DNA from 2 places in the Streptomyces sp. NPDC006552 genome. Region 1 is predicted to be linked to the other one. Evidence: riboswitches for the same ligand, from Rfam matches in the RefSeq annotation. Region 1 holds a riboswitch; the other holds the start of a gene.
The links. Region 1 has a riboswitch for S-adenosylmethionine ahead of ABZY33_RS34105 (aminotransferase class V-fold PLP-dependent enzyme). Riboswitches for the same ligand answer to the same signal wherever they lie in the genome.

Region 1 (9,186 bases):
CTTCGCGCCGTCCCGGACCAGTTCCTTCACGGCGCCGACGAACCGCTCGACGTGCTCGTCCGGCGTCCCCGCGCCGAAGCTGACCCGGATCGCGTTCAGCGACGTCTCCCCCGGCGCCGCCTCGGGCGCCCCGCACTCGCCCTGGGTGCCCGGGTCGGAGCCGAGCAGTGTCCGTACGAGCGGGTGGGCGCAGAACAGGCCGTCCCGCACGCCGATGCCGTACTCGGCGGAGAGCGCGGCGGCGAAGTGCGAGGAGTTCCAGCCCTCGACCACGAAGGAGAGGACCCCGACGCGCGGGGCGTCGTCCCCGAAGAGGGAGAGCACCTTCACCTCGGGCACCTCGGCGAGCCCCGCGCGCACCGTGCGGATCAGGTGCTGCTCGCGGGCGACCAGATCCTCGAAACCCGCCTCGGTGAGCGCCTTGCAGGCGGAGGCGATGGAGTAGACGCCGATGACGTTCGGCGAACCGGCCTCGTGCCGGGCGGCGCTGTCGTGCCACTCCACGTCCACCCCGCCGTCGGCGCGGCGCGCGACCGTGCGGGAGGCGCCGCCGCCGGCGAGGTAGGGCTCGGCGGCGCGCAGCCAGTCGGCGCGTCCGGCGAGCACCCCGGAGCCGAAGGGCGCGTACAGCTTGTGGCCGGAGAAGGCGATCCAGTCGACGTCCAGCTCCTGGACGGAGACCGGGTGGTGCGGGGCGAGCTGCGCGGCGTCGAGCACGATGCGGGCGCCGTGCGCGTGCGCAACCGCCGCCAGCTCGCGCACCGGCCACAGCTCACCGGTGACGTTCGAGGCGCCGGTCACGCAGACCAGGGCCGGGCCCTTGGGGCCTCCCCCGCTCGAACGAAGTGGGGAGCTTGGGGAGGGGTCGCGGTCGGCGAGGGCCCGCTCCAGGGTCGCGACGGCCTCGCCTGGGGTGCGCGGCGCGTTCAGGTACGTCACCTCGGCGTTGCGCCAGGGCAGCAGGGAGGCGTGGTGCTCGGTCTCGAAGACGAAGACCTGGCAGCCGGCGGGGAGCGCGGCGGCGAGCAGGTTGAGCGAGTCGGTGGTGGAGCGGGTGAAGACGAGCTGGTCGTCCGCGCGGCAGCCGAGGAACGCGGCGACGGTGGCCCGGGAGGTCTCGAACAGGTCGGTCGACAGCTGGGAGAGGTACCCGGCACCGCGGTGCACGCTGCCGTAGTAGGGCGCGTAGGCGGCGACGTCGTCCCACACCCGCTGCAGGGCCGGCGCGCTGGCGGCGTAGTCGAGGGCGGCGTAGGTCACCTCGCCGCCGGTGACGAGCGGCACGGTCACGTCGCGGCCGAGCACGGGCAGCGGGGCGGCGGTCTGGGTACAGGCGGCGGCGTCGACGGAAACGGACATGGCTGAACTCCCTGGCGAGGTAAGCGAATCGACCATGCCGGAGCTACGTCCGAGCGCTACGGAACAGGGCTCGACGGCATGGGGAGAAAAGAGGAACCGGGTACGCGGAGGCGGGGCCGAGACGCCCTATCGCATTCGCTTGCTCACGAGACTGCTCCCTTGAGGACCAGGACCCCAGGGTTGCGAGGGGTCCGCGCTTGCCATACGCCTTGCTGCGTACGGCCTGGTCTTCACCCAGGGCACCCCGCCACGGACGGAGGGTTGCCGGACAGCGGGCTGGGGCCTCGATCGCTGTCACTCATGACCTTGGACAGAATCCTGCCATACCTTCCGGATACGGCAAGGGCGCAGTCCAGTTCCTGAGACATGTGGACTGCGCCTCGCGTCACACCACGCGGGTGGTCACCGGTTGCTGGCGGCGACCCAGCGCTCCAGGGCCGCCTTGGCGGCGCCGGAGTCGATCGACTCGGCGGCCCGGTCCATGCCGGCCCGGAGCTGCTCGGTGAGCGTCCCCGGGCCCGGCCGGACGGCGACGAGCGCGGCGGCCGAGTTCAGCAGGACGGCGTCGCGGACCGGGCCGCGCTCCCCGTCGAGGAGGCGCCGGGCGACCTCGGCGTTGTACGACGGATCCCCGCCGCGCAGCGCCTCGATCCCCACGGTCGCGATGCCCACCTCCCGCGGGTCGAAGACCTCCTCGCGCACCGAGCCGTCGCGCACCACCCAGACCCGCGAGGTGCCGGTGATGGTCAGCTCGTCGAGCCCGTCGTCGCCGCGGAAGACCAGCGAGGAGTTCCCGCGCTCGGCGAAGACCCCGGCCACCACGGGCGCCATCCGCGGGTCGGCGACCCCGACCGCCTGCGCCCGTACCCGGGCCGGGTTGGTCAGCGGGCCGAGCAGGTTGAAGACCGTACGGATGCCGATCTGGCCGCGGGCCGCACCCGCGTGCCGCAGCGCCGGGTGGAACTTGATCGCGAAGCAGAAGGTGATCCCCGCTTCCTCGGCGACGCGCGGGACGCGCGCGGGCGGCAGATCCAGGTTGACGCCCAGCTTCTCCAGGACGTCCGAGGAGCCCGAGGCCGAGGAGGCGGCGCGGTTGCCGTGCTTGACGACCTTGGCGCCCGCCCCCGCGATCACGATGGCGGACATGGTGGAGATGTTGACGGTCTTGGCGCCGTCCCCGCCGGTCCCCACGATGTCGACGGTCTCGCCGGGCACCTCGATGGTGTTGGCGTGCTCGTACATCCCGCGGACCAGGCCGGTGATCTCCTGGACCGTCTCGCCCTTGGCGCGCAGGGCGACCACGAACGCGGCGATCTGCGCGTCGGTCGCCTCACCGCTCATGATGCGGTCCATCGCCCACGCGGTGTCGTCGGCGCTCTGGTCGCGGCCCTCCAGCAGGCCGTTCAGCACAGTGGGCCAGGAACGGGCCGCCGCGGTGTCGCCTCCAGCGGGGTTCAAAGCGCTCATGGCCGCTCCTGCTCGGTGTCATGGGGGACGGATCGCCACCCACCTTATCCAGCGCCGCGGACGGCAAAGAGCCCCCGTCCAGTGCCTGGACGAGGGCTCCTGCCGTGGCGGACAGCGCGGAGATCAGTGGTGGCCGTGGCCGCTGGTGATCTCCTTGTACTCCTCGGCGGTGGGCTTGGGGATCTGGTTGTTCTCCCCGTAGAAGCCCTTCGAGAGCTTGGCGCGCGTCTTCTGCAGGCGCGACGTCTTGCGCTCGACACCGTTCTCGTCGACCGAGGGGCCGATCTCGACCGGCTTGTACTGCTCGTGCGCGGTGAGCGTGTGCAGCGCCTCGGCACCGAGCGGCTCGTGGACCTCGACGAACTCACCGTGCGGCAGGCGCTTGATGATGCCGGACTCGCGTCCGTGCAGCACCTTGTCCCGGTCCCGGCGCTGGAGGCCGAGGCAGATCCGCTTGGTGGCGATGAAGACGAGGACCGGCACGACGAAGAAGCCGACCCGGACGAACCAGGTGATCGCGTTGATCGACAGGTGGAAGTGCGTGGCCCAGAGGTCGTTGCCACCACCGACGAGCAGGACGAAGTACCAGGAGATCCAGGCGGCACCGAAGGCGGTGCGCGTCGGGACGTTGCGCGGGCGGTCCAGGATGTGGTGCTCGCGCTTGTCGCCGGTGACCCAGGACTCGATGAACGGGTAGACCGCGATCGCGACCAGGACCAGCGGGAAGATGACCAGCGGGACGAAGACGCCCAGGACGAGCGTGTGGCCCCAGAGGTTGATCTCCCAGCCCGGCATCGTACGGATCAGGCCCTCGGAGAAGCCCATGTACCAGTCGGGCTGCGCGCCGGTGGAGACCTGGTCGATGCGGTACGGGCCGATGGCCCAGATCGGGTTGATCGAGGCGATGGCCGCGACGACCGCGATGACACCGAAGACCAGGAAGAAGAAGCCACCCGCCTTGGCCATGTAGACCGGCAGCAGCGGCATGCCGACGACGTTCTTCTCGGTCTTTCCGGCACCCGCGAACTGCGTGTGCTTGTGGTAGAAGACCAGGATCAGGTGGGCCACCAGCAGGCCGAGCATGATGCCCGGCAGCAGCAGGATGTGGACCGAGTAGAACCGCGCGACGAAGTCGCCGCCCGGGAACTCGCCGCCGAAGAGGAAGAACGACAGGTACGTGCCGACGATCGGCACGGACAGGACCGCGCCCTCCATGAAGCGGACACCGGTGCCGGAGAGCAGGTCGTCGGGGAGCGAGTAACCGGTGAAGCCGGTGAACATGCCGAGGACGAACAGCAGGAAGCCGAACAGCCAGTTGACCTCACGCGGCTTGCGGAACGCACCCGTGAAGAAGACGCGCATCATGTGCACGAACATGCCGGCGAGGAAGATCAGCGCCGCCCAGTGGTGGATCTGCCGGATCAGCAGACCACCGCGCACATCGAAGGAGATGTGCATGGTCGAGTTGAACGCCTCCGACATCAGCTGTCCCTTGAGCGGGACATAGCTGCCGTTGTACGTCACCTCGTTCATCGACGGGTGGAAGAACAGCGTCAGGTACACACCCGTGAGGATGATGATGATGAAGCTGTAGAGGCAGATCTCACCGAGCATGAAGGACCAGTGGTCCGGGAAGATCTTGCGCATGTTGGACTTGGCCAGGGAGTAGATCCCCAGGCGGCCGTCCGCCCAGTCGGCGACGCGCTCGCCGGCCGGTGCCTTCTCGCGAGAAGGCGCGTCATTGGTGGTCGTAGTACTCATCCGCGCTCCCAGAAGGCAGGGCCGACGGGCTCGGCGAAGTCGCCCTGCGCCACGAGGTAACCCTCGTCATCGACGTCGATGTGCAACTGCGGCAGCGCGTGACCGGCGGGTCCGAAGATCACCCGCGCACCGTCGGAGAGGTCGAAGGTGGACTGGTGGCACGGGCACAGCACGTGGTGCGTCTGCTGCTCGTACAGGGAGATCGGGCAACCGACGTGGGTGCAGATCTTCGAGTACGCAACGACGCCCTCGTGGGACCAGGCCAGCTCGCGCTTGTCCTTGATGTTCTCCGGCTGGATGCGGACCAGCATCAGCGCGGCCTTGCCCATGACCTGCTGGAAGTCCTCGTCGTGCTCCTCCACGCCCTCGGGCTTGGCGAAGGTGAGCGAACCGACCGCGATGTCCGAGGCACGCAGCGGCTCGTTCGTGTTCATGTTGACGAGCTTGAGGCCCTTCTTCCAGGCCGTGGTGCGCAGCTTCTTCTCGGGCAGCGGCCCGAGGTCGCGCAGGAGCACGACGCCGGAGAGCGGCACCAGGGCCAGCGCGCCGAAGAGCGTGTTGCGGATCAGCTTGCGCCGGCCGAACTGCGACTCGCGCGCGCCGTCGGCGAAGTCCGACAGGACCTTGGCCCGGACCTCGGGCTCGGCCTCGATCGGGTGACGCTCGGCGGCGACCTCGACGTCGGACATCAGGGTGCGGGCCCAGTGGACCGCGCCCGCGCCGATGCAGAACAGGGCCACGCCCAGGGTCAGGCCGAGCGCGAAGTTGAGCGCGCTGATGTGCCCGATCGGGAAGACGTAGATGCTCTGGTCGACGTCGATGGCGACGTACGAGGCGATGAACGCGACGGTGGCCAGCATCGAGATCGTGAACAGCATCGCCACGACGCGCTCGGACCGCCGGGCGGCCCGCTCCTCGATGTCCTGGATCCGGTGCTCGTGCTCGGGCAGCCCCGGGTCGGCGAAGGGGTTGTCCTTCACCTGGACCGAGCCGTGCCCGGTCTCCTGCTCGGTGGGCAGGTTCTCTTCTGGAATGTCTTGGCTACTCATGACTTCTTGGCCTTTGCGGTCCGAGCGGCGACCCAGATGGCGACGGCGACCAGGGCGCCGAGACCGAAGATCCAGGCGAACAGACCCTCGCTGACCGGGCCGAGCCCGCCCAGCTTGAGGCCGCCGGGGCTCTCCGACTTGTCGCCGTTGACCGCGTCGAGGTACGCGATGATGTCCTTCTTGTTCTGCTTGGTCATCGTCGTGTCCGGGAAGGACGGCATGTTCTGCGGGCCGGTCTGCATGGCCTCGTAGATGTGCTTGGGAGCGACATCCCCGAGGTTCGGCGCGAACTTGCCGTGCGTCAGCGCGCCGCCTTCACCGGTGAAGTTGTGGCACTGCGCGCAGTTGGTGCGGAACAGTTCGCCACCCTTGGCGATGTCCGCGCCGTCCGGGTTGTAGTCCTTCGAGGTCGGCGCGACAGGACCGGCGCCCAGCGAGGCGATGTACGCCGCGAGCTGGTCGATCTCGGCCTGCGAGTAGATGACCTTCTTCTTCGGGACCTGAGCGCCCGGCTGCTGGGCCGGCATGCGGCCCGTACCGACCTGGAAGTCGACGGCGGCAGAGCCGACGCCCACCAGGCTCGGGCCGTCGGTGCTGCCCTGACCGCCGGTTCCGTGGCAGCTGGCGCAGCCGACGGAGTAGAGCTTCTTGCCCTCGTCGATGGCGAGGGACTGGGCGGTTTCATCGGCCTGCGCCTTGCTCGCGGGCGCGAACGCGGCGTACAGCCCCCCGGTGGCCGCCAGCGCGAGGAGTAGGACGACGACCGCCGCCAGCGGATGGCGTCGTCGTGCGGAGAGCTTTTTCACGGATTACCCCGGTGTCAGGATCTTCTGCGTCGGTGCTGCGGGAATGTGTCGGGTTCTGCGCCCGATGCTGTGATCTTCGGACTACTTGATCAGGTAGATCGTGGCGAAGAGGCCGATCCAGACGACGTCGACGAAGTGCCAGTAGTAGGACACGACGATGGCGGCGGTCGCCTGCTCGTGGGTGAACCTCCGGGCCGCGTACGTCCTGCCGAGGACGAACAGGAAGGCGATGAGCCCGCCTGTCACGTGCATGCCGTGGAAGCCGGTGGTCAGGTAGAACACCGAGCCGTACGGGTCGGAGGAGAGCGAGAGCCCGTCCTTCTTGACCAGTTCGGTGTACTCGAAGACCTGACCGCCGATGAAGATCGCACCCATGATGAAGGTGACGATGAACCACATTCTGAGCTTCTTCACGTCACCGCGCTCGGCGGCGAAGACGCCGAGCTGGCAGGTGAGTGAGGAGAGCACCAGGATCGTGGTGTTCGTCGCCGAGAACGGAAGGTTCAGGCTGGACGCCATTTCCTTCCAGTGATCCGGTCCCGTCACCGATCGCAGGGTGAAGTACATCGCGAAGAGGGCCGCGAAGAACATCAGCTCGGAACTCAGCCAGATGATGGTTCCGACGCTGGTGAGGTTCGGTCGATTGACCGACGGGTGCGCGTGCCCGGTTTCTACTGTCGTTGCTGTCGCCACGACCGACATTATGTCGGTCGCTTATCTCGCCCTCACTCCGGGGGGTGCCGTTCGGAGTGTCTGGGGGGTGTGTCCAGCCCATATGGCCCAGCGGAGGGCTGTGCGAACCGGTGTTGACGGGGTGTCGGGAGGAGTAGGCTCCGCGCCGAGGACACCGCAAGACGCCCCAGACTGACAACGCCTCGGAGGAACGATGCAGTCGACCGCGACGGTTCTGGTCTACAGCGACGACGCCCACACGCGGGAGCAGGTCCGGCTCGCGACCGGTCGCCGGCCCGCGTCGGACGTCCCCGAGGTCCAGTTCATCGAGTGCGCGACCCTGCCCGCCGTCCTCAAGGAGCTGGACCGGGGCGGCATCGACGTCGTCGTCCTGGACGGCGAGGCGGCCCCCGCGGGCGGGATGGGCGTGTGCCGGCAGATCAAGGACGAGGTCTTCCGCTGCCCGCCGGTGCTGCTGCTGATCGGCCGCCCGCAGGACGCCTGGCTGGCCACGTGGAGCCGCGCTGAGGCGGCGGTGACGCTGCCGGTCGACCCGGTCGACTTCCCGGCCGCGCTGGCCTCCCTGCTCCGCTCCCGCCAGGCCGTCAGCGCCTGACGCCCCCGGCTCCGCCGACGGCTCCGGTACGCCCTCGGCGTACCGGAGCCGGAAGTCTCACACCGGCGGGCTCAGACCTCCGGGCTCAGCCGCGCCTGGCTGACCGGGTCGGCCTTGCCGGTGGCGGTGGCGGACAGGGCGCTGCCCTCGCCCCACTTCTTCCAGCTGAGGTTCCAGTCGCCGAATCCGTTCCCGAACGGGTCCATCTCGGCGCCGGAGCTGTTGACGACCTTCACGATGTCGCCCTCGCGCACGGTGTTGAAGAACCAGGCGGCGTTGCCGGTGCTCATGCCGGTGCAGCCGTGGCTGACGTTGGCGTACCCCTGGGAGCCGGTGGACCAGGGCGCGGCGTGCACGTACTCGCCGCTCCAGGTGACGCGGGTCGCGTAGTACACGGGCAGGTCGTAGGAGTCCGAGGAGCCGGCGGCGATGCCGATGCTCTCACCGCGCATACGTACGTAGTACTCCTTGCCCAGCACGACCTTGACGCCGTTGCGGGTGTCGAAGCCGGGCTTGCCCGTGGTGACCGGGATCTCGTTGATGGCCTTGCCGTTGCGGTAGACCGTCATGGAGTGCGAGCCCGCGTCGGTGACCGCCTCGATGCGGTCGCCCGTGGTGAGCGTCAGCGGCTTGCTCTCGCCGCCCCAGAGCCCTTCGCCGACCTTGAGGCCCTGGAGGTTGCTGCGGACCGTGATGGTGGCGTGGGCGGGCCAGTACTCCTTGGGGCGGTAGTGCAGCGTCTTGCTGTCCACCCAGTACCAGGAGCCGCCGTCCGCGGCCGGTTCGGAGCTGACCTTCAGGGCCCGCTCCACGACGGCGCGGGCCTTCTCGTCCTTGACCGGCTTGTTCAGCTCGGCCGTGATGGGCTGGCCGACGCCGTACGTGCCGTGCTCGGGGCCGAACGTGGCCTTCAGGGCCCGCTCCTTGCCCGGGCTGCCCGTCTCGAGGGAGAGGACCTTGCGGCCGGGCGCGCCGTCCTCGTCCATGGTGCTGACCCGGACGGTGTACCGGGCGTCCGCGGCCAGTGGGGAGGTGGTGTGCCACCTGCGGCCGTCGGCGGAGAGTTCGCCCGCCACGTAGCGCCCCTGGGCGTCCGTGGCGGTGACGTCGGTGATGCGTCCCTCGTCGCCCTGGGCGCTGACTTCCAGGGGCTTGTCGGGGTCCGCCTTCCGACCCCCCACGGGCCCGCTGAAGGAGATCTGGCTCGCCGCGTCGTAGGGCTTGGCGGAGAGCGGGTGGCCGGAGCTGCCGCAGGCCGTGAGGCCCGCACCGAGTGCGGCCACCAGCAGGCTGCAGCCAAGAACCGTACGGATGCGCGGAGAGTGGTCCATGACCACACCGTAAGAAGGTTCGCCGCGTCCAGCGCGGTGAAATGAGCCGGTCGGGGCACGGCCGACACGCCGAAGGGCCCGGACGCTCCCTCGGGAGTGTCCGGGCCCTTCGCCGCGTGCCGTCA
Region 2 (9,186 bases), on a different contig from region 1:
CCTCAGCAGCACCTTGCGTGGAAGCCATACGGGCACGCTAGCCCGGCTCGCCCCAGTTCAAACGTATGAGCGGAAGCGGCGCCGGACCGCTACGCCACCCGGCGCCACGCGTACTCGGCGATCTCGGCCATCGGTGGCCGCTCCTCGGTGTCGACCGGGTACGTGCGCGGCACGAAGCCGTCGGCGCCCCGCTCGAACTGGGTCAGCTCCGGGCGCACCAGGTGCCCGCGGGCCAGCCGCAGCTGCGCCGTGCGGTAGATCGCCGCGGCCATCCGGCCCAGCGCCTGCCCGTCCTGGTGGCGGTGGCGGCGCACCCCCACGTCGACCTGGGCCAGCGCCTCCAGGCCCACGGTGTGCAGCGCGTCCACGAGCAGCCCCAGCTCCACGCCGTAGCCGACGGGGAACGGCAGCCGCTCCAGGAGCGAGCGGCGCGCCGCGTACTCGCCGCCCAGCGGCTGGACGAACCCGGCGAGGCGGGGCCAGTGCAGGTTGAGGACCGGGCGGGCCATCAGCTCGGTGACCCGGCCGCCCTGGCCGCCCGTCTCGCCGAGCGGCCGGTCGTACATGGCCTTCACGAAGCTGACGCCCGGGTCGGTGAGGAGCGGTCCGGCGATCCCGGAGACGAAGTCCGCCGAGAACTCCTTCAGGTCCGCGTCGACGAAGCAGACGATGTCGCCGCTCGTGGCGTACAGCGACCGCCACAGCACCTCGCCCTTGCCGGGCCGCGCGGGCAGGCGCGGCAGGACCGCGTCCCGGTGCACGACGCGCGCCCCGGCCGCCGCGGCGACCTCGGCGGTGCGGTCGGTGGAGCCGGAGTCGACGACCACCAGCTCGTCGACGAGCGGCACCGCCGCCGTCATCAGCTCGCGCCGGATCACGGCGACGATCTCGCCGACCGTCTCCTGCTCGTCGAGCGCGGGCAGCACCACGCTCACCGTCTGGCCGGTGGCGCGCTTGGCGGCGAGCAGCCGGGGCAGCGGCCGGTCGGCCACGGACCAGGAGCGCCGGTCCAGCCAGCGCTCGACTTCTTCCAGCACGGTCTGCGGCTCCTCAGCGGCGGGGGCGTGGCCGCGGATGTGATCCATCTCGCGGTTCGGACGACTATCTCAAGGGTGCGGGCCTTCGGTTACAGTCTTGAACAAGGCCGGTGACCATCGCATGCCGGGGTCGCCGCCACCCAACCGCTTCACATAATCGAATACCGCTCATCCAGAGGGGCAGAGGGATACGGCCCGTTGAAGCCCCGGCAACCCTCCAGCCGGTCTCGTCCGCACACGCCAGTGCGCCCGCGAGGCTCCCGGCTAGGGAAGGTGCCAAATCCGTCTCGTGGCGAGATGCGCCGCGAGGAAGATGAGGAGAAAGGGCCTCGCCTCTCATGGCTGTACAGACCGTCGCCACCGAAACCGCCGCTTCTGCCGCGGGCACCGTCGACCTCGGGCCCGCCTCCGGCCTCTCCTGCCGGGAGTGCGGCACCACCTTCGAACTCGGGCCGATCTTCGCCTGCGCCGAGTGTTTCGGCCCCCTGGAAGTCGCCTACGACCTGCCCACCGGTGACCCCGAGGCGCTGCGCAAGCAGATCGAGGCGGGCCCGGCCAATGTCTGGCGCTACGCCCCCCTGCTGCCCGTCCCGGCCGACGTCGCCGAGAAGCCGAACCTGAACCCGGGCTGGACCAAGCTGGTCAAGGCCGACAACCTCGCCCGTGAACTCGGCGTCGAGCAGGGCAAGTTGTTCGTCAAGGACGACTCCGGCAACCCCACGCACTCCTTCAAGGACCGCGTCGTCGCGCAGGCCATCGAGGCCGCGCGCGCCTTCGGCTTCACCACCCTGTCCTGCTCCTCCACGGGCAACCTGGCGGGTGCCGTCGGCGCCGCCGCCGCGCGGGCCGGCTTCCGCTCGTGCGTGTTCATCCCGCACGACCTGGAGCAGGGCAAGGTCGTCATGGCCGGTGTCTACGGCGGTGACCTCGTCGCCATCGAGGGCAACTACGACGACGTGAACCGCTTCTGCTCCGAGCTGATCGGTGACCCGCTGGGCGAGGGCTGGGGCTTCGTCAACGTGAACCTGCGCCCGTACTACGGCGAGGGCTCCAAGACGCTGGCCTACGAGATCTGCGAGCAGCTCGGCTGGCGGCTCCCGGACCAGCTGGTCATCCCGATCGCGTCCGGCTCGCAGTTCACGAAGATCGACAAGGGGCTCCAGGAGCTGATCAAGCTCGGCCTCGTCGAGGACAAGCCGTACAAGCTGTTCGGCGCCCAGGCCGAGGGCTGCTCGCCGGTCTCGGTGGCGTACAAGGCCGGTACGGACGTGGTCCGCCCGCAGAAGCCCGACACCATCGCCAAGTCGCTCGCCATCGGCAACCCGGCCGACGGTCCCTACGTGCTCGACATCGCGCGCCGCACGGGCGGCGCCGTGGAGGACGTGAACGACGAGCAGGTCGTCGACGCGATCAAGCTGCTCGCGCAGACGGAGGGCATCTTCGCGGAGACGGCGGGCGGGGTGACGGTGGGGGTCACCAAGAAGCTCATCGAGGCCGGGCTGATCGACCCGTCGCTGACCACGGTGGTCCTGAACACGGGTGACGGCCTGAAGACGCTGGACGCCGTCGCGGAGTCCTCGCAGGCCACGGCCACGATCCGGCCCAGCCTGGAGGCGTTCCGCGCCGCGGGGCTCGCCGCCGAGTAGTGCCCGCCGGCGGCCGTCCGTGGCCGGTCGCGCAGTTCCCCGCGCCCTGACGGGGCGCTACGTACCCCGAGGTGAGTGAATCCATGAGCGTCAACGTCCGCATCCCCACCATCCTGCGTACCTACACCGGCGGCCAGGCCGAGGTGAGCGCCGAGGGTGCCACGCTCTCCGAGGTCCTCGCGGACCTGGAGCGGAACCACACCGGGATCGCCGCGCGCGTCCTGGACGACCAGGGCAAGCTGCGCCGCTTCGTGAACGTCTACGTCAACGACGACGACGTCCGCTTCGAGCAGGGCCTGCAGACCGCCACGCCCGACGGCGCCGGCGTCTCGATCATTCCGGCCGTCGCCGGCGGATGATCGCATTCCGCTTTACCCGGCGTCACTGACATTGCCCCCTCCGCGAGAGAAGCGGAGGGGGCAATTCTGCATGGTTGAGCACGGTACAGTTGGGGAAGCTGCTCCCTTTCCGTATGTGGCGCATGACGGGCGCATATGAGTTTCCGCGCGAGCCGCGACAAGAAGCAGCCAAACTGCCCGGCCCATTCGGCCCCTTTACGGCATTTACGCGGCCCGACTTGCCCCGGGTTCCGGCGAGTCGCCCTGGTTCCACCGCTCGCGCGCGCCCAGAATTCTCGTCCGATTGACCTGTTGCAGACGGCAGTTGGGCAGATACATTCAGCCGCGGTCGACGCGTTCCGGCGCACACCCCCACCCATTGGGGAGGGTGAGGTCTGACCCGGATCCGCGAAGTGCGGGTCTGTGCAAGGGCCAGTAATAGGGGAGTTAGGCATGGCTCAGGGCACCGTCAAGTGGTTCAACGCGGAGAAGGGGTACGGCTTCATCGCGGTCGACGGTGGTGCGGATGTATTCGTCCACTACAGCGCGATTCAGATGGACGGTTACCGCACCCTCGAAGAGGGTCAGCGAGTGGAATTCGAGATCTCGCAGGGCCAGAAGGGGCCGCAGGCTGACATGGTCCGCCTGGCCGCCGGCTGACGCGCGTCGCGACTGACAGCAGGCTTGGCACGACACGAAGGGTCCGTGTCCCCGTCAGGGGGCGCGGACCCTTCGCGCTGCGCGACCCCGCGCCCCACCAGGCGTGCGCCCCCTCGTACGCGGCACGCGCCCCCGCCGATTCTGTGGTAGCCGCTTGCACTCGCATGGGTCGAGTGCTAATCATTGGGCTTAGCACTCTCCGCGTGAGAGTGACAGAACTTGGATCGGGTCGGTGAGGTCCAGGGGCCGGGTGGGGCAAGGAACCACAAGGCTCAGGGGCCGTCCGTCGCGGGCACCAGCACGGTCCGTTTGCTTGCTTTTCCACCCCGTCCGGGAGGACCACTTCACATGGCCAAGATCATCGCGTTCGACGAGGAGGCACGGCGCGGCCTCGAGCGCGGCATGAACCAGCTCGCCGACGCCGTCAAGGTGACCCTGGGCCCCAAGGGTCGCAACGTCGTCCTCGAGAAGAAGTGGGGCGCCCCCACGATCACCAACGATGGTGTCTCCATCGCCAAGGAGATCGAGCTCGAGGACCCGTACGAGAAGATCGGCGCCGAGCTGGTCAAGGAGGTCGCGAAGAAGACGGACGACGTCGCCGGTGACGGCACGACGACCGCGACCGTCCTGGCCCAGGCCCTGGTGCGCGAGGGTCTGCGCAACGTGGCCGCCGGTGCCAACCCGATGGCCCTCAAGCGTGGCATCGAGAAGGCCGTCGAGGCCGTCTCCGCCGCCCTGCTCGAGCAGGCCAAGGACGTGGAGACCAAGGAGCAGATCGCTTCGACCGCCTCCATCTCCGCCGCCGACACCCAGATCGGCGAGCTCATCGCCGAGGCCATGGACAAGGTCGGCAAGGAAGGCGTCATCACCGTCGAGGAGTCCCAGACCTTCGGTCTGGAGCTGGAGCTCACCGAGGGTATGCGCTTCGACAAGGGCTACATCTCGGCGTACTTCGCCACCGACATGGAGCGTATGGAGGCGTCGCTCGACGACCCGTACATCCTGATCGTCAACTCGAAGATCGGCAACGTGAAGGACCTCCTTCCGCTGCTCGAGAAGGTCATGCAGTCCGGCAAGCCGCTGCTGATCATCGCCGAGGACGTCGAGGGCGAGGCCCTGTCGACCCTGGTCGTCAACAAGATCCGTGGCACCTTCAAGTCCGTCGCCGTCAAGGCCCCGGGCTTCGGTGACCGCCGCAAGGCCATGCTCGGCGACATCGCCATCCTCACCGGTGGCACCGTCATCTCCGAGGAGGTCGGCCTCAAGCTGGAGAACGCCGGTCTCGACCTGCTCGGCCGCGCCCGCAAGGTCGTCATCACCAAGGACGAGACGACGATCGTCGACGGCTCCGGTGAGAGCGACCAGGTCCAGGGCCGCGTCAACCAGATCCGTGCCGAGATCGAGAACAGCGACTCGGACTACGACCGCGAGAAGCTCCAGGAGCGCCTCGCCAAGCTCGCCGGCGGCGTGGCCGTCATCAAGGCGGGCGCGGCCACCGAGGTCGAGCTCAAGGAGCGCAAGCACCGCATCGAGGACGCCGTGCGCAACGCGAAGGCGGCCGTCGAAGAGGGCATCGTCGCCGGTGGCGGCGTGGCTCTCCTCCAGGCCTCCGCGGTCTTCGAGAAGCTGGAGCTCGAAGGTGACGAGGCGACCGGCGCCAACGCCGTGAAGCTCGCCCTGGAGGCCCCGCTCAAGCAGATCTCCGTCAACGGTGGTCTCGAGGGTGGCGTCGTCGTGGAGAAGGTGCGCAACCTTCCCGTCGGCCACGGTCTGAACGCCGCGACCGGTGAGTACGTCGACATGATCGCCGAGGGCATCATCGACCCGGCGAAGGTGACGCGCTCTGCCCTGCAGAACGCCGCCTCCATCGCCGCGCTGTTCCTCACCACCGAGGCCGTCATCGCTGACAAGCCGGAGAAGGCCGCTGCCGGCGGCGGTGCTCCGGGCGGCATGCCGGGCGGTGACATGGACTTCTGATCCGGTCCCCGACCTGATCAGCTTGTCTGTACGTCCCGAGGGCGGCACCTCCTCTTCGCGAGGGGGTGCCGCCCTCGGGCGTTTGCGCGTCCCCGGCCGTCTTCGCACGTCCCTTGTCCCCTTGATCGCCACGGGTTACTGTCCCCGGGCGCGTACTGGGGAGTAGAGCGCGGTTCGCGGGGCGGGTGGGGGACATGAGCGACAGCGACAGCAATGGTGGACCGGAGCGGGGCACGAACGCGGTGGGGCAGGCCATCTCGGCCGTGGCCCTCGTGGGGGCGCTCGCCGTGGGCTTCTGGGCGATCTCGAAGGAGTCGGCCTCCGACCAGGGCGGCGCGCCCGAGGCCGCCGCGTGTTCCGGGGGCGTGGCGGAGAAGGGCGACGAGGCGGCCGGGCGGGTCTCCGGGGCCCAGCTGTGCTCGGCGCTCAACCAGCGGGAGCTGGCGTCCTGGCTGGGGACGCCGGGCGAGCGGGCGAAGAGCGCGTCCGGGGGCAGCGAGTCCATGGGGACCGGGAAGAACGAGGTCCACTCGCCGTCCGCCCGGGTCGAGTTCGACACCTACACCGTGGAGCTGCACGCGTCCTACGACCGGTACCCGGTCGACGCGCGGACCACCGCGTACATCGGCCGCGACGTCCACGCGCAGCAGGTGCTGCGCCGTCCCGCGGTCTTCTACTCGACGCAGACGATGGGGATCCGCTTCCGGCTCGACGGGTCGGACGCCGAGAGCGCGCCGGGCACGCCGGCGGAGGCGCTCAGTGTGGCGTTCGACGCGAAGAACCGCGGCGGTTCCTACGAGTTGGTGGTCTGGCGCAACCACGGCGGCTTCCCGGACCGGACCGTGCTCCTGGACGTCGCCGAGCACGTGCTCCCGGTGGTTCCGGGCTTCGACGCACCGGCGACGCCGGGCACGGAGACGGGCGGGGGCGGGGCTCAGGCCACGGCCTCTTCGTGAGCGGCCTCCTCGATGCTGTGGGAGTCGGTGAGGCTCAGTGCGCCGGCGGCCGCGATCAGTCCGACGACGACGGCGAGCAGGCCGTAGGCGATCCGTTCGCCGTGGAAGAAGGACGAGACGAGCCCGTCGCTCCAGGCGCCCGCGGGCAGCTGGGTGGTGACCAGGGCGGCGATCAGGGTGCCGACCACGGCGGTGCCGACGCTGGTGCCGACCTCCTGCGCGGTGTCGTTCAGGGCGGCGGCGATCGAGGTGCGGTTGTCCGGCATGGCGTCGACGAGGGCGACCGCGCAGATCGTCATCACGGTGCGCAGCCCGATGGTCATGAGCACCATGCAGGCCGCGATGACGGCGTACCCGTGCGCGACGCCCCAGGACAATCCCGCCAGGGAGAGCGCCAGGCAGGCCGCTCCGACCAGGCAGGCGACCCGGTGTCCGAAGCGGCGCGCGAGGCCCTCGGAGAGCGGGGTCGCGAGGAGCATGGTCACGATGATCGGCAGATTGGCGAGCCCGGCCCGCACGGGGCTCCACCCGTAGGCGTACTGGAAGTGCAGGATCAGGCCGAACATCACGCCTGCCATGGCGATGGACGTGCCGATCTGGGCGACGGCGGCGCCGCGGACGGTGCCGTTCCGGAAGAGGCGCAGGTCCAGCATGGGGGCCTTGCTGCGGCGCTCGTGCCGGACGAAGGCGCACCCGGCGAGGACGGCCCCGGCGATCGAGGCGAGGGTGGCGGCCGAGCCCCAGCCGTGCTCGACGCCACTGGTCAGCGCGTAGCAGGCGAGGCCGATGGTGGCGACGCTCAGGACGGCGCCGGGCACGTCGAGCCGGTCGCGGGTCAGGTCCTCGGGCCGGTCGGCGGGGACGCCGAGCCGCACCCCGAGGCAGGCGATCACCGCGATCGGCGCGTTGACGACCAGCAGCCACTCCCAGCGCACATGGGCCAGGGCGGTGCCGCCGAGCAGCGGGCCGAGGACGAAGCCGGACATGCCGACGACGATCATCACCGTCATCGCGCGCATCCGCAGCGCCTTGTCGTCGAAGAGGCGGAAGACCAGGGAGTTGGTGATCGGCGCCATCGCCGCGGCGGCTATGCCGAGCGCGGCGCGCAGGGCGATGAGCTGGCCCGCGGTGGTGACCCAGACGACGCACAGGCTCAGCGCGCCGAACACGGCGAGCCCGGTCAGCAGCACCCGGCGCCGCCCGAGCCGGTCGGCCATCGATCCCGCGGTGAGCAGCAGGCCGCCGAAGGTGAGCGAGTAGGCGCCGGTGACCCACTGGAGCGCGGTGGTGCCGCTGCCCAGGTCGCGGCCGATGGTGGGCAGCGCGATGGACAGCAGGGTGTTGTCGACCATCTCGACGAAGAAGGCCAGGCAGAGCGCGGCGAGCGGGATCCACGCGGCACGCAGGGACGGATAGGCGCGGGAGGACGGCGGGGGCGGGGGTTTACGGGCGGCGGTGGTCATGGCGGCGGTCCCTTCTATCGAACATCGATCGGTTATCGAACCTCGTTCGATGAAGTACGATAGAACAACGTTCGATGCGATGCAAAGGGATTGAGGTACCGCCCATGCCACGCCAGCAGAACCGCGCCGCCCAGGGCCGCCGACGGGCGTCGCACTCGATGGAGTCCGTGCTGACCGAGGCGGTCGCGCTGCTCGACGAGGCCGGTCCTTCGGCGCTGACGTTCCGGGCGCTGGCGCAGCGCCTCGGCGGCGGCGTCGCGAGCATCTACTGGTACGTCGCGAGCAAGGACGAGCTGCTGGACCGCGCCACGGACCACGCGATCGGCGGCGTCCTCGCCGACATCGAGGCGCGCCCGGCGAGCGAGGACCCGATCGAGGATCTGCGCGCGATGGGGCTGATGCTCTTCGACGCGATCGTGCGGCGGCCCTGGCTCGGCAACTACTTCATGCGCAACACCGACGTGCAGGGCAACGCGCTACGCCTCTACGAGGCCCTGGGCCGGCCGACACTGCGCCTCGATCTGACCGCGCTCCAGCGCTTCCACGCGGTCTCCGCGATCACCGGCGTCGTCGTCGGCTCCGCTGTCGACCTCGGGCAGGAGCCGCCGCAGGAGGTGCTCGACGGCGCGGTGACCCCGGAGGCGTTCCTCAGCCGCTTCGCCGCGAGCTGGCGCGAGCTGGACCCCGAGGCGTTCCCGTTCGTGCACGAGATCGTCGACGAGTTCGACGGGCACGACGACGCGGCCCAGTTCCGGGCCGCGTTGGATCTGACCCTGGCGGGGCTGCGCCTCCAGGCCGGGGCCGGGTCCGAGAGGCTCTAGCGGACCGGCGTCTCCTGGTAGCTGGTCCAGGCGTCGCGGCCGGCCTGGGCCGCGCTCTGCGCCTGGTGCAGGGCGCGCGACGCGAGCACGGCCGGCGGCACCTGCCAGGCGCTGGTCCAGGTACGCCCCGCCCGGAACAGCTCGTACGCCAGCACGCCGACGCCCGCCGCCGCGACGAGCATGCCCGCGCCCGTCACCACGGCGCCGGTCACCAGGCGCCGCCGGTCGGGGCGGAAGTCGGAGAGGGAGATCGTGCGAAGGGTGCTCTCAGCCATACGGCCAGCATGC

Region 2: it holds a riboswitch for S-adenosylmethionine, as region 1 does, so the genes downstream of both, thrC (threonine synthase) here and ABZY33_RS34105 (aminotransferase class V-fold PLP-dependent enzyme) in region 1, are expected to answer to the same signal.

Annotation. Positions count from the first base shown of each region.
Region 1 covers NZ_JBEXOS010000102.1:7,979-17,164, reverse strand. The annotation lists gene ABZY33_RS34105 (aminotransferase class V-fold PLP-dependent enzyme) at 1-1,359, opposite strand, end outside; SAM riboswitch class IV at 1,548-1,665, opposite strand; gene trpD (anthranilate phosphoribosyltransferase) at 1,762-2,826, opposite strand; gene ABZY33_RS34095 (cytochrome bc complex cytochrome b subunit) at 2,950-4,587, opposite strand; gene ABZY33_RS34090 (Rieske 2Fe-2S domain-containing protein) at 4,584-5,636, opposite strand; gene ABZY33_RS34085 (c-type cytochrome) at 5,633-6,442, opposite strand; gene ABZY33_RS34080 (heme-copper oxidase subunit III) at 6,524-7,144, opposite strand; gene ABZY33_RS34075 (hypothetical protein) at 7,329-7,730, shown strand; gene ABZY33_RS34070 (Ig-like domain-containing protein) at 7,802-9,061, opposite strand.
Region 2 covers NZ_JBEXOS010000015.1:123,420-132,605, reverse strand. The annotation lists gene ABZY33_RS12465 (trehalose-6-phosphate synthase) at 1-28, opposite strand, end outside; gene ABZY33_RS12460 (glucosyl-3-phosphoglycerate synthase) at 90-1,037, opposite strand; SAM riboswitch class I at 1,203-1,357, shown strand; gene thrC (threonine synthase) at 1,376-2,683, shown strand; gene ABZY33_RS12450 (MoaD/ThiS family protein) at 2,767-3,042, shown strand; gene ABZY33_RS12445 (cold-shock protein) at 3,475-3,681, shown strand; gene groL (chaperonin GroEL) at 4,030-5,658, shown strand; gene ABZY33_RS12435 (DUF6215 domain-containing protein) at 5,853-6,614, shown strand; gene ABZY33_RS12430 (MFS transporter) at 6,593-8,077, opposite strand; gene ABZY33_RS12425 (TetR/AcrR family transcriptional regulator) at 8,236-8,898, shown strand; gene ABZY33_RS12420 (hypothetical protein) at 8,895-9,173, opposite strand.